DNA from 2 places in the Pantoea stewartii genome. Region 2 is predicted to be linked to the other one. Evidence: predicted binding sites of a transcription regulator. Region 2 holds the regulator's gene; the other holds the start of a gene.

Region 1 (7,144 bases), 1.0 Mb from region 2:
AAGGCGAGATAGTGGGGCTGCTGGGCCGCTCTGGTTCGGGAAAATCGACACTGCTGCGCATTATTTCTGGTCTGATTACGCCCGGCTCGGGTTCCGTTGACTACCTGGGCGCACCGCTGAACGGCCCCGCCAAAGGCGTGGCGATGGTGTTCCAGACCTTTGCGCTGTTTCCCTGGTTAACGGTGCTACAGAACGTAGAAGCCGGGCTTGAAGCGCTGGGCGTGGAAAAAGCGGAACGCAGAAAGCGTGCGCTGGCGGCCATTGACCTTATCGGCCTGGACGGTTTCGAAAACGCCTATCCGCGTGAATTATCGGGCGGCATGCGTCAGCGTGTGGGCTTTGCACGCGCTCTGGTCGTCGATCCCACCTTATTGTTAATGGATGAGCCGTTTTCCGCGCTGGATGTGTTAACCGCCGAAACGCTGCGTACCGATTTACTCGATCTGTGGAATGAGGGACAGATGCCGATGAAATCGGTGCTTATCGTCACCCACAATATCGAAGAAGCCGTCTTTATGTGTGACCGCATTCTGGTGCTGTCCTCTAACCCCGGGCGCGTAGTGGCAGAAATCAAAGTGCCCTTTGGCCATCCGCGTAACCGGTTGGATCCGGCTTTTCGTCGGCTGGTCGATGATGTTTATACCCAAATGACCGCACGGCCTACCAGCGATAATGTGAAAAAGAGCCTCAGACTGGGAACGCGGCTGCCGCATGTGTCAACCAACCTGATGGCCGGGTTGATCGAAACCCTGGCAGCAGCACCGTACCACGGCCGCGCCGACATGCCAGAGGTGGCCCGTTCGCTGCATCTGGAAGTCGATGAACTGTTCCCGATAGCCGAAGTGCTTCAGTCGCTGGGCTTTGCGGACGTGCGGGAAGGGGACATCTTCCTGACGCCGCCCGCCCGGGTGTTTGCCGAGTCAGACACGCAGCAGCGTAAGGTGATGTTTGCCGATCATCTGCTGCGTTACGTGCCGCTGGCCGCCCTGATCAAAACGGTACTGGATGAGCGTCCGGGACATCGTGCACCGCGCGTGCGTTTTGAACAGGAACTGGAAGATTCGCTTTCCGACAGTGCGGCTAAAGAGACGCTGGATAGTGTGATTAACTGGGGCCGTTATGCGGAGATCTTCTCTTATAACGACCAGACCGAGTACTTTAGCCTGGAAGACGTCGAATTCTGATTGGGGTGGATGAACCGGTAGCGACTCAGGGTCACTGACCCGGTCCCTGGTCTGAACGCGAGTACGTTTCGTTTACAGGACCGGGAAGAATAAAGCAAAGGCACCCTGTTGCGCCTTTGCTTCCCGTTAACGGATTCAGGGACGCCAGACCGTGCCATCGGGCGTACGGGCCATCGTCCAGGTGGGGTTACCGCCTTCGCAGGGGAATTTCGCCGCCAGCGTTTCATTAATGTCGATACCCAATCCCGGCCTGTCATTAACGTACGCATAGCCTTGCTCGACGTCCGGGCAGCCGGGAAACACTTCACGCAGGGCATCGTTCATCGGCGTGTATTCCTGAACGCCAAAATTTGGTGAGCTCAGGTCCAGATGCATATTCGCACACACGCCGACCGGTGAAATATCGCCGGGGCTGTGCCAGGCCGTGCGGACACCGTTTAATTCACTGTAAACAGCAATTTTCTTCGCCGGCGTAATTCCGCCAATGGAACTGATATGGCAGCGAATATAGTCAATCAGCTTATTGTCGATCAGCGGCTTCCATTCGTTCACATTCACGAACAGCTCGCCCATTGAGATGGGCGTAGAGGACTGCTGGCGCAGCATCTTCAGCCACTCCGTGTTCTCTGGCGCAACCGGATCTTCCAGGAAAAACAGCTGGTACGGCTCCAGGGCTTTAGCCATATGAATGGCGTTAATCGGTGTAATGCGCTCATGCGCATCGTGCAGAAGCTCTACGCCAAAACCCAGCTTGTTGCGCAGATGATCAAACAGGCGTGGAATGCTTTTCGCATAGGCTTCCGGATCAAAGTACATGCCCGCTGTTTTGCTGCGCGGTGAACGCTTAGGCTGGATATTTTTCGCTTTGACCATGCGGTTCGCGATGAGCCTGAGATCGTCGGTTCCGGCACCGCCATACATGCCCATCTGGCAGCGGATATACTGATAACCTTCCTCCATTTTGGCGCGGGCACTGTCTTCCACTTCGACTTCGTCTGCGCCATCGGTGTGCACATAGAGCGCAATGCCATCGCGACACTTGCCGCCCAGCAGCTCATAAACCGGCAATCCGGCCAGTTTGCCTTTAATGTCCCACAGCGCCATATCGACACCGGACAGGGCGTTATTCATGACCGGACCATTGCGCCAGTAGCCACTGACGGCGGCAGACTGCCAGATATCTTCGATTCTTGCCGGATCCTTGCCCGTCAGAAAAGGCGCCAGGTAATCATCAATGGCGCTTTGTACCGCATAGATGCGTTGGGTAAAGGTGGCGCAGCCCAGGCCATACAGACCCGGCTCGTTGGTTTCGATTTTAACCACGACCAGATCGATGCCGCCGGGCGCAGTCAGAATGGTTTTAACATTCGTGATGGACAGATTACTCACAATCGCTCCTCTTTTATCAGGCCACTTACCGCCACCGTCGTGCTCGTTGCTGCTCATGGCTAACAGGTATGTTGTCATACAACATGACTGTTTTATCACAAAGCCGGGTCGTTGCCCTTATTAGCTTCCGATTCTGTGATGGGGATCTAATGACTGAACTTTATGCACGTAGTTAAGATTTATTTTCTTAAAATACAGCATCCTAATCAATTTCAGGGTGAGGGCTTTGTGATAGACGCCTCATAACGCATCATTTCGTATTGATTTAATCTGCGCGTAAATTCACCTTAATAAGATAGTTGTCATACATATTTAAGGGTGGAATATGACTGCACTGTTCGATCTGACCGGGAAAACGGCATTAATCACCGGTTCATCTCGTGGGCTGGGTTATGCCTATGCTGAAGCCCTGGCGGCGGCCGGGGCACAGGTGATTTTGAACGGCACGCGTAAAGCGGGGCTGGATGAGGCGGTTGAACAACTCGTGGCGAAAGGCTATCACGCCACGGGGCGGGTATTCGATGTGACAGATGAAGGCGAAATTGAACAGGCATTTGCCGCGCTGGATGAGCAGGCGATTGCGGTGGATATCCTTATCAATAATGCCGGCATTCAGTACCGTAAACCGATGCTGGAACTGGCGCTTGAACAGTGGCAAAAAGTCATTAATACCAACCTGACCAGCGCCTTCCTGGTTTCACGCGCGGCGGCAAAGCGCATGATCGCCCGTCACCAGGGCGGAAAAATCATCAATGTCGGTTCGTTAACCAGTCAGGCCGCGCGTCCGACGGTTGCGCCTTATACGGCGGCCAAGGGCGGAATCAAGATGTTGACCTGCTCAATGGCGGCCGAATGGGCGCAGTTTAATATCCAGACCAACGCGATTGGGCCGGGTTATATCTTAACCGACATGAACCGTGCGCTGGTGGACGACGCCCGGTTTGATAGCTGGGTGAAAAGCAGCAATCCCTCTCAACGTTGGGGCCGGCCAGACGAAGTAGCCGGCACCGCCGTTTTCCTCGCTTCGCGCGCGTCAGATTATATCAACGGGCAGATGATTTACGTTGATGGCGGCTGGCTGGCCGTGTTGTGAGCCTTATTGACCTGCAAAGGGGAACCCATCGTGCATAGCTTAATGACCCAGGCCTGCGTGGCAAAGGGTAAAAAAGACATTGTGGTAGAAGAGCGCGAGCTGCATTACGCAGAGGATGACGTCGTGATAAAAGTGGAGTGCGGCGGCATTTGCGGATCCGATATTCATTATTATCACGAAGGGCGGGCCGGGTTATCCGTCATTCAGCATCCTTTTATTATCGGACACGAATTTGTGGGGCGGATTTATCATGCGCCGGAATCTTCTGCCCTCAAACCCGGACAGAAAGTGGCGGTTAACCCGTCGCAGCCCTGCGGGCGATGTGAATATTGTCAGGCCGGGAAACAAAATGCCTGCCCAACCATGCGCTTCATGGGTAGTGCGCAGTTCACGCCGCATGTGGAAGGCGGGTTTGCACAGTATGTCGTGGTGTCCGCGCAGCAGTGTGTGCCCTACGACGAGCAGGTTCCGGCCAGCGTGATGGCGGTTGCCGAACCCACCGCGGTCGTCATTCACGCGCTTAATGTGGCAGGCAGTATCGTGGGCAAAAAGGTGCTGGTAATGGGCGCAGGCCCCATAGGCGCGTTAGCCATTGCCGCAGCAAAAGCATCGGGCGCAGCGGAAATTGTGGCCTGTGATCTCAGCGAGCGGTGTCGTCGTATTGCGTGTGAAATGGGTGCCGATGTCGCCGTGGACGCGGCCGATACGGCGGCCATGGCCCGCTATTGTGAACACCGGGGCTACTTTGACGTCACACTGGAGGCCAGCGGGGCAGAGGCAGCCATCAGCACCAGTATCCTGGCGACGCGGCCAGGTGGCACGGTGGTTCAAATTGGCATGGGAAAAAGCCCGCTTCATTTTCCCGTCGCGCAGATGCTGGTAAAAGAAATTAGCTGGAAAGGTTCCTTTCGTTTTATTGATGAATTTGCGGTTGCAGTGAAATGGCTGGAAAAAGGCATTATCGATCCGCGACCGATTCTGTCCGGTCAGTATGCGCATCAGGATATTGAAGTGGCTTTGCAGGCCGCCAGTGATAAAACGCAGCATTCAAAAGTGTTAGTCGTCTTTTAAGTTCATTCACAACAGCGCTGTTATTCAGCGTGCAAATAACTTTAATGATCAGGGCGAGTGAAATGCTCTCACGTCTCGCGTGGACTGCGCTCGCCTGTCTTTTATTCACCTGTCAACGCCGGGTTGGCCTCGGGGTAAAACATGAGTCATTCACATACGCGTACAAAAGAACGTAATACGTCTGATCTTGTCAGGGCCTCTGTTTCAGGATGGTTGGGTACCACGCTGGAGTTTATGGATTTCCAGTTATATTCCCTCGGTGCGGCTCTGGTTTTTCATGAAGTCTTTTTTCCCGGGCAATCAGGCGCAATGGCGTTAATTCTGGCTATGGGCACCTACGGCGCAGGTTATATCGCGCGTATTGTGGGCGCCGTCTTTTTTGGCAAAATGGGCGACCGCGTGGGCCGAAAAAAAGTGCTGTTTATGACCATCGCATTAATGGGCATATGCACCACATTAATTGGTGTGTTACCGACCTATCAGCAGGTCGGTATCCTGGCGCCTTTATTGCTGGTCGCGTTGCGCGTAATACAGGGATTAGGGGCGGGGGCAGAAATCGCCGGGGCCAGTACGATGCTGGCGGAATATGCGCCCAAAGGGAAAAAAGGCCTTATCGCTTCCCTGGTTGCCATGGGCACTAACTGCGGTACCTTGAGTGCCACCGCTATCTGGGCCGTCATGTTCTTGTTTTTCACTAACGAAGAGGTCGTCGCCTGGGCATGGCGTATTCCTTTTCTGGCCAGTTTTGTTGTGATGGGGTTTGCGCTCTGGCTGCGCTTTAATTTGAAAGAAAGCCCGGTGTTTGAAAATGTGGCAGCATCCGCAACCGTTACGCTCCGGTCGAAGGAAAATCAGTCCATTTTTCAGTTAATTCAGGGGAAAGCGTTCTGGATAGCAACCGGCCTGCGGTTTGGCCAGGCCGGAAATTCGGGGATTATTCAGACCTTCCTGGCAGGCTATATGGTGCAAACGCTGTTATTTAATAAAGCGATTCCCACCGATGCCATCATGGTCAGTTCCGTGATTGGTTTTCTGACGATTCCCCTGCTCGGCTGGCTCTCAGACAGGGTCGGGCGGCGCATTCCCTATCGCATACTGACCGTCGGCTCGATCCTCCTGGCCTACCCGATGATTTCACTGATCGTCGACAAGTCCCAGGCTGTCAGCACCATTATGGTGTGCCTGATCGTGATTCATAACATCGCGGTGCTGGGCCAGGCCGCTATTGAAGGGATCACCATGGCAGAGATGTTTGGTTCGCGAAACCGCTTCGCACAAATGGCGATTTCAAAAGAAATTGGCGGGTTGTTTGCCACCGGATTAGGTCCTCTGCTGGCGGGGATATTTTGTCAACTTACCGGCTCCTGGCACCCGATTGCGGTGATGTTAATCTGTTATTCCTGCATCGGTCTGCTGGCGTCACTGATCATGCCTGAGGTGGCCGATCGCGATCTGACCGCAGAAGCCGATGCGGTGGAGGCACAGTCTGCCATCAGTCAGCACAGGGTGTCCACGCTCAGCCCGCGTCGCGGCGAATAATGACCTGTTTTCGAACGGCGTGCTTTACAGTGTCAACACAGGACTTTGTCTGAAAGGATGAGATAGAATGGCATCATGTAGGACATCATATGAGAAGGTGTTGTGAGCATAAAATCCATTCAGAAACAGAACGTTGTTAACGAAGTGTTCGAGCAAATCAAGGCCCGGCTACTGGACGGTAGCTGGCCCGCGGGCGCTCGCTTGCCTTCTGAAGCGGAGCTGACACACTCTTTCAATGTCAGCCGGGTGAGTGTGCGCAGTGCGGTGCAGCGGTTGCGTGATCTTGGCATTATCATCACCCGTCAGGGCAGCGGCAGCTATGTGTGCGAAGATTTCACGCCGCAGATGCTGAACAGCAGTGCCAGACCGCTGATGCACCTGAGTCGGGAAGCGTTTAATGACATGATGGTGTTTCGTCAGACCGTCGAGTTTAAATGTGTCGAGCTGGCAGTTGAACACGCGACGGAAGACGACATTACCCTGCTTGAGCAGGCCCTGAATAACATGCTCATCAACAAAGGGGATTACAAGAAATACTCGGAGGCCGATTATGAATTTCATCTGGCGATTATCCGGGCTTCCCATAACAGCGTGTTTTACAACGTGATGAAGTCAATTAAGGACATTTACTACTATTACCTGGAAGAGCTGAATCGCTCGCTGGGTATCACCCTTGAGAGCGTGGAAGCGCATATTAAGGTGTTTATGGCGATTAAAAACCGCGATGCGTCTTCGGCAGTGCAGGTGCTGAATGACGCGATGAAGCACAACGTGGTGGCTATCGACAGGATTAAGAACGGCGAAGGTCTGTCACCTGCGCAGCCCGTTCCCGCGCCGCGTTAATGTCATGTACCTGTAACAGTGAATG
Region 2 (7,144 bases):
GCATTGCAGGAATTGTTGCGTTTAGCGGAGCCGCCGGATGCGGTATTTGCCGTGTCTGATGTGCTGGCGGTTGGCGTGGTGCATGCAGCGCTGGAGGCGGGCCTGCGTGTCCCGGAAGACCTTGCCGTCGTGGGGTTTGACGGCATTCCCTTTACCAGCAGCCTGAATCCACCGTTAACCACCATTGAACAGCCCATGTATCAACTGGGCGCGCGCAGCGTGCAGCTGTTGCTGAAAAAAATTCGCCAGCCGCACGCGCCGGTTGTTCGCGAAGTGTTGCCCTGGACGCGCCTGGAGCGCGCATCCAGCTAAGCTCAGTGCCAGATCAGCAATACGCAGGCCGCCGTTAACAGCCCCATGCTCAGGTTAAAGCGTTTCCAGGCGCGGGGACTACGTAAAATACGGCCGATCATCGCACCAAAGCCCATCCAGATAACGCCTGCAACCAGATTGACCATAACCATGCCAAGACTAATTAACAGGACAGAATGGCGATAGCCCGCACCGGCCAGACTAAAACTGGCGACGGCACCCAGCGCCATGAGCCAGGCTTTGGGGTTGATCAGTTGTAATAAGCCTCCCTGCCAGAACGGCATAGGTGCGACAGGCGCCGCATCGGTTTCCAGCTTCTCATAGGCTGCGGTGGCAATCTTCCAGGCCAGCCACAGCAGGTAAAGGCTACCGGCAATTTTCAGGATGAGATGCAGGGAGGGATAAAGCAGTATCAATCCACCCACGCCAAACGCTACCAGCAGCAGCATTAGCTGCATGCCGATCATAATGCCGATCATCAACGGGAGGGTGCGCAAAAAACCAAAATTGGCCCCCGAGGCGGTGAGTAACATATTATTAGGTCCGGGTGTAATCGCCGCGACCCAAAGAAAGCCTAATAATGATAAAAACAGACTGAGTTCCATTAACCCGGGTTCTCCTCCCTTAGTGAAAACTTATCGAAGCTAACAGTGTGATATGGAACAGACAAGCCTTTACAACATGAAATTTTCGGGCCCTGACGACGCGGCGTTCATTCCCCTGCCCGGTCTGGGCAACCCGCACCTGCAAACCATTCTGCCGCGGTTGATACGGCGGACGAAAAGGTTAACGCCACACTGGCAGCGGCTGGATTTACCTGACGGTGACTTTGTTGATTTGGCCTGGAGTGAAGATCCTCAGTTTGCCCGGCATAAACCGCGCGTGGTGCTGTTTCATGGCCTGGAAGGAAGTTTCCACAGTCCCTATATTCATGGCCTGATGCTGCAGTGCAAACAGCGTGGCTGGCTGGCGGTAGTAATGCATTTTCGCGGCTGCAGCGGTGAGCCGAACCGTCTGAACCGGATATACCACTCCGGTGAAACCGAGGATGCGCGTTTTTTCCTGCACTGGCTGACGACGCGCTGGGGCCGGGTGCCCACAACTGCTGTCGGCTTCTCGCTGGGCGGGAATATGCTCGGTTGCCTGTTAGGCCAGCAAGGTGATGAAGCCCTGATTGACGCGGGCGTGATTGTGTCTGCGCCCCTGATGCTGGAACCCTGCAGCGCCCGACTTGAGCGCGGCTTTTCACAGGTTTATCAGCGTTACCTGTTAAGCCAGTTAAAAAAGAATGCCCAGCGTAAACTGCGGGCCTGGCCCGACACGTTGCCGGTGAACCTCATTCAGCTTAACGCCCTGCGCCGTCTGCGGGACTTTGACGACGCGATCACGGCCCGGGCGCATGGTTTTGCCGACGCCACGGATTATTACCGTCGCGCCAGCGCTATGCCGCGACTTAAGTTCGTGACAAAACCGCTGCTCATCATCCATGCAAAAGATGACCCGTTCATGAGCGATGAGGTGATCCCGCAGCCTGCGCAATTATCTGCCACTATTACCTATCAGCTGACACAGCAGGGTGGGCATGTTGGTTTCGTCAGTGGCACCCTGCGTCAGCCTCGGTTGTGGCTGGAGCAGCGCGTGCCACAGTGGATTTCCTCTTATCTGGATAACTGATTCTGTGATTATTCCCTGGGAACAGGTTTCTCCCGAAACCCTTGAAAATCTTATCGAAGCGTTTGTTTTGCGTGAAGGCACGGATTACGGCGAGCAGGAGCTCAGCCTGACGGAAAAAGTCGCCGATGTGCGTCGTCAGCTTGAGCAAGGCGAGGTCGTTCTGGTATGGTCGGAACTGCACGAGTCGGTCAACATCATGCGCAAAAGCGAGTTTCGTGGCTGATGCAACGAACGGAAAATCGTGCTAACAATGCTCATCGCCCGACGTCACAGGGACTTCAACTATGTCTGCACGCCATCCGATTATCGCGGTAACGGGCTCCAGCGGAGCGGGAACCACCACCACCAGCCTGGCGTTCCGTAAAATTTTTCAGCAACTCGGTTTGCACGCTGCCGAACTGGAAGGGGACAGTTTTCACCGCTTTACCCGACCCGAAATGGACATGGCTATCCGAAAAGCGCGCGATCTGGGGCGACATATCAGCTACTTTGGCCCGGAGGCGAATGATTTTGGCCTGCTGGAGCAAACGTTCATCGAATACGGCGAACACGGTAAGGGTCAGTCGCGTAAGTATCTGCACACCTATGATGAAGCCGTTCCCTGGAATCAGGTTCCCGGCACCTTCACGCCCTGGCAACCGTTACCACCGGATACGGATGTGCTGTTTTATGAAGGCTTGCACGGCGGCGTGGTGACTGCACAACACAATGTGGCGGAAAAAGTCGATTTGCTGGTCGGCGTCGTGCCCATCGTCAACCTGGAGTGGATTCAGAAACTGGTGCGCGATACCAGCGAGCGTGGCCATTCACGCGAAGCGGTGATGGATTCGGTAGTGCGTTCCATGGAAGATTACATCAATTTCATTACGCCGCAGTTTTCACGAACCCATATTAACTTTCAGCGCGTCCCCACGGTGGATACCTCTAATCCCTTTGCCGCGCGCACCATCCCTTCGCTGGATGAAAGCTTTGTGGTTATCCACTTTCAGGGGCTGGAAGACATTGATTTTCCCTATCTGCTGGCCATGCTGCAGGGATCGTTTATTTCCAATATCAACACGCTGGTGGTACCCGGCGGCAAAATGGGACTGGCGATGGAGTTAATTATGGCGCCGTTAGTAAAACGGCTCATGGAAGGGAAACGGATTGAATAACCACAGAGGCCAGCCTGGCCTCTGTGAGATTACAGCGCGATCACTTCGTAGCTGTGGGTAATGTTGACGCCTTTGCCTAACATGATGGCGACAGAGCAATATTTTTCCGCTGACAGATCGACAGCGCGTGCCACGGCTTTATCCGAAAGTGCGTTGCCGCTGACGATAAAATGCAGATTGATATGGGTAAAGATGCGGGGGGCTTCTTCCCGACGTTCAGAGGATAGTTTCACTTCGCAATCAACCACATCGTTGCGGCCTTTTTGCAAAATTGACACAACGTCAATGGCGCTGCATCCCCCCGCCGCCATCAGCACCATCTCCATAGGGCTCGGCGCTTTATCGCCAGAATTGCCATCCATCAGTATCTGATGGCCGGACGATGATTCCCCCAGGAATGTTAACCCTTCAACCCATTTGACGCGTGCCTGCATAATTTTGACCTCAGAATACCCTGTTTTGGCTCAGCGTACGCTTTTGCCTGGGAAACAGCAATCCAGAGAAAACGCCATCTTGCTGAAGCGAGACAACACAAGACAGTCGACGTAAGCTGTGCTACAAACAGAGCTGAAAATATTTTTCGTCATCCGAAGACGAAGCCGGGAAGAATGATGCGCACTGCGCCGAATGCAGCCCGAATAATTTCCTGAATGGAAAGACGCTTAACGCTTACATCGCCTGGCAGGGAAACAGAGCCCTGTATTTTGGGCACGATTACAACAGAGGATAATAGCGAATGGTTCTCGGCAAACCGCAAACAGACCCTACACTTGAATGGTTCCTGTCCCATTGCCATATTCACAAGTATCCATCCAAAAGTACGCTCATTCATCAAGGTGAAAAGGCGGAAACGCTTTACTACATCGTTAAAGGTTCCGTTGCGGTACTGATTAAGGATGAAGAAGGCAAGGAGATGATTCTGTCCTATCTGAATCAGGGCGACTTTATTGGTGAGCTTGGCCTGTTCGAAGAAGGTCAGGAGCGCAGCGCCTGGGTACGTGCGAAAACCGCGTGCGAAGTGGCAGAGATTTCCTACAAAAAATTCCGTCAGCTGATTCAGGTGAATCCGGACATCCTCATGCGCCTCTCCTCGCAAATGGCGCGCCGTCTGCAGGTCACATCGGAAAAAGTGGGCAACCTCGCGTTCCTTGATGTCACCGGTCGCATTGCGCAGACGTTGCTCAACCTGGCGAAACAGCCGGACGCCATGACGCATCCTGACGGCATGCAAATTAAAATTACGCGTCAGGAAATTGGCCAAATCGTGGGATGTTCACGTGAAACCGTGGGACGTATTTTGAAGATGCTGGAAGACCAGAATCTGATCTCCGCACACGGCAAAACAATTGTTGTTTACGGCACGCGCTAAGCTTTATTCTTCACGGCATAATGGCAACGTTATGCCGTGAATTATTTGCGTTGAGCCGATGTGGCGAAGAATAATTTATCACCCTGAAGTTAACTATGCCCTGCGCCAGACACTGGTGTTGTGTCTCCCCGTCGCGCTCGGCTGGCTGTTTGGCGATCTGCAAAAAGGATTGCTGTTCTCATTGGTGCCTGCCTGCTGCAATATTGCCGGTCTGGATACACCCCACAAACGCTTCTTTAAACGCCTGATTGTCGGCGGCAGCCTGTTTGCCTTGGGTAGCTTACTGATGCAGTGGCTTCTGTTTAAAGACGTGCCCTTACCGCTTATTCTTTTCGCCCTGCCTTTGCTGCTGGGCGTGACAGGTGAAATCAGCCCACTGCACGCACGGTTACTCCCTGCCACACTGATCGCAGCGATATTTACCACCAGCCTGATTGGCCGCATGCCCATTTACGTACCGCCCCTGCTCTACATCGGCGGTACGCTGTGGTATGGCCTGTTTAACTGGTTCTGGTTTTGGCTGTGGAAAGAGCAGCCAATGCGTGAAAGCCTGAGTCTGATTTACCGCGAACTGGCGAACTATTGTGACGCCAAGTACACCTTGTTGACGCAACTTACCGATCCGGAGAAGGCGCTACCACCGTTGCTGGCGCGGCAACAAAAAGCAATCGACCTCATCAACACCTGTTATCAGCAGATGCATATGCTGTCCGCCAGCCGCGATCACAGTCATAAGCGACTGACCCGCGCTTTTCAGGTCGCACTGGATTTACAGGAACACATTTCTGTCAGCCTGCATCAGCCAGAAGAAGTGCAAAAACTGGTAGAACAAAGCCATGCAGAGGCCGTGATTCGCTGGAATGCGAAAACCATTTCCGCCCGTTTACGTGAGCTGGCAGACAACATCCTGTACCACCAACTGTCCAGTCGCTTTGATATGGACAAGCAGCTGGGGGCACTGGAAAAAATCGCCCGTCAGCACCCGGACAATCCGGTAGGAAATTTTTGCCTTTATCACTTCAGCCGCATCGCACGGGTACTGCGTACACAAAAGCCCCTTTATCAGCGTGATTTGATGGCGGATCGCCAGCGCCGTTTACCGCTTCTGCCCGCACTCAGAAGCTATCTCTCGCTGCGCTCATCTGCCCTGCGCACGGCCGGACGTTTTTCTGTGATGCTGATGCTGGGTAGCGGGCTGGCGCTGTTCTTTTCAATTCCCAAACCCTACTGGATTCTGATGACCATTATGTTTGTCAGCCAGAGTAACTACAGCGCCACACGGGTGCGTATTCAGCACCGTGCGCTGGGCACCTTTGCCGGGCTGGTGATTGCGGCGGCCTCGCTGCGGCTGGATGTCCCTGAACCGCTGGTGTTGAGCATCATGCTGGTGATTACCTTTATCAGCTATCGCTTTACCCGCCAGTTTTACGGCTGGTCGATGGTGGGGTTCACGGTCACCGCGGTATATACCCTGCAACTTCTGTCACTTAACGGCGCACAATTCTTACTGCCGCGCCTGCTGGATACCCTGATGGGCTGCCTGATTGCGTTTGGCGGAACGTTATGGCTTTGGCCGCAATGGCAAAGTGCCCTGCTACGACAGAACGCACATGATGTGCTTGAGGCTTTCCAGGACGCGTTACGCATGTTGCTTGGTCCGGAACAGTCTCCCGAGGTACTCGCCTATCAGCGCGTTAACGTTAATCAGGCCCACAATGCAGTCTTTAACTCACTAAATCAGGCGATGCAGGAGCCGGGGTTTAACGCACGCTATTTACAGGATATGCGTTTATGGGTCACGCACAGCCAGTTTATCGTTGAGCACATCAACGCCATGACGATTCTGGCACGCGAACATACCATGCTGCCGCCTACGCTGGCGGAGCACTATCTGCAATGGTGTGAAATTGCGCTGCAGCGTTGCCAGCAGCGGCTTGAATATGACGGCGAAAGTTCGCAAACCGATCTGTTACAGGGAATTGAAGATATCAACGAGGGACCGGTCACAGTACTGGAGCAGCACATCAGGCGCATTCTGGATCATCTTAAGGTGATGCACACGATCTCATCGCTGGCGTGGAACCAGCGACCGCATCATGGTCGCTGGCTGATTCGTAGTCTGGGTCGAAAATAACTCAGGCAGCCAGGACTTTCCCGACCGCTTTGGCAAAGCGCGCCATGCCTTCTTCAATATCGGCGGGTTCAATAATCAGTGAAGGGGCAAAACGCATCACATCCGTACCAGCCACCAGCACCATAACGCCTTCAGCCGCGGCGGCATTGAGGATATCGCGTGATTTTCCGGCATGTTGCGGCTTCAGGGCCGCGCCTACCAGTAAGCCTTTGCCGCGAATATCGCTAAACAGATCGTAACGGGCATCAATCGCCTTGAGTGCCTCGACAAATTGCTGGCGACGGGATTCCACGCCGTTCAGCACGTCTGGCGTATTGATCAGATCCAGCGCGGTTTCAGCAATCGCACAGGCCAGCGGATTGCCACCATAGGTGGTGCCATGCACGCCAGGAGCCATCGTTGACGCCACCTCCTCGGTGGTCAGCATCGCGCTGACAGGAAAACCACCGCCCAGCGCTTTCGCCGAAGTCAGAATGTCTGGCGTGACGCCGTAGTGCTCAT

Evidence for each region. Region 2 encodes CRP, which controls carbon source genes, mostly activating them, when cyclic AMP is high. Its sites were predicted from a motif close to ATGTGANNNNNNTCACAT; they were not measured.
Region 1: the regulator CRP is predicted to act here: its motif matches at 2,800-2,817, upstream of G5574_RS16485 (enolase C-terminal domain-like protein).

What each region holds. Positions count from the first base shown of each region.
Region 1 covers NZ_CP049115.1:3,486,818-3,493,961, forward strand. Annotated here, with positions in the region: gene G5574_RS16480 (ABC transporter ATP-binding protein) at 1-1,184, shown strand, start outside; gene G5574_RS16485 (enolase C-terminal domain-like protein) at 1,320-2,573, opposite strand; gene G5574_RS16490 (SDR family oxidoreductase) at 2,899-3,666, shown strand; gene idnD (L-idonate 5-dehydrogenase) at 3,709-4,737, shown strand; gene G5574_RS16500 (MFS transporter) at 4,879-6,276, shown strand; gene G5574_RS16505 (FadR/GntR family transcriptional regulator) at 6,379-7,119, shown strand.
Region 2 covers NZ_CP049115.1:2,470,602-2,477,745, forward strand. Annotated here, with positions in the region: gene G5574_RS11820 (LacI family DNA-binding transcriptional regulator) at 1-312, shown strand, start outside; gene G5574_RS11825 (LysE family translocator) at 315-917, opposite strand; gene G5574_RS11830 (hydrolase) at 970-1,986, shown strand; gene G5574_RS11835 (YheU family protein) at 1,991-2,209, shown strand; gene G5574_RS11840 (phosphoribulokinase) at 2,271-3,140, shown strand; gene G5574_RS11845 (OsmC family protein) at 3,170-3,574, opposite strand; gene crp (cAMP-activated global transcriptional regulator CRP) at 3,877-4,509, shown strand; gene G5574_RS11855 (YccS/YhfK family putative transporter) at 4,568-6,643, shown strand; gene argD (bifunctional acetylornithine/succinyldiaminopimelate transaminase) at 6,645-7,144, opposite strand, start outside.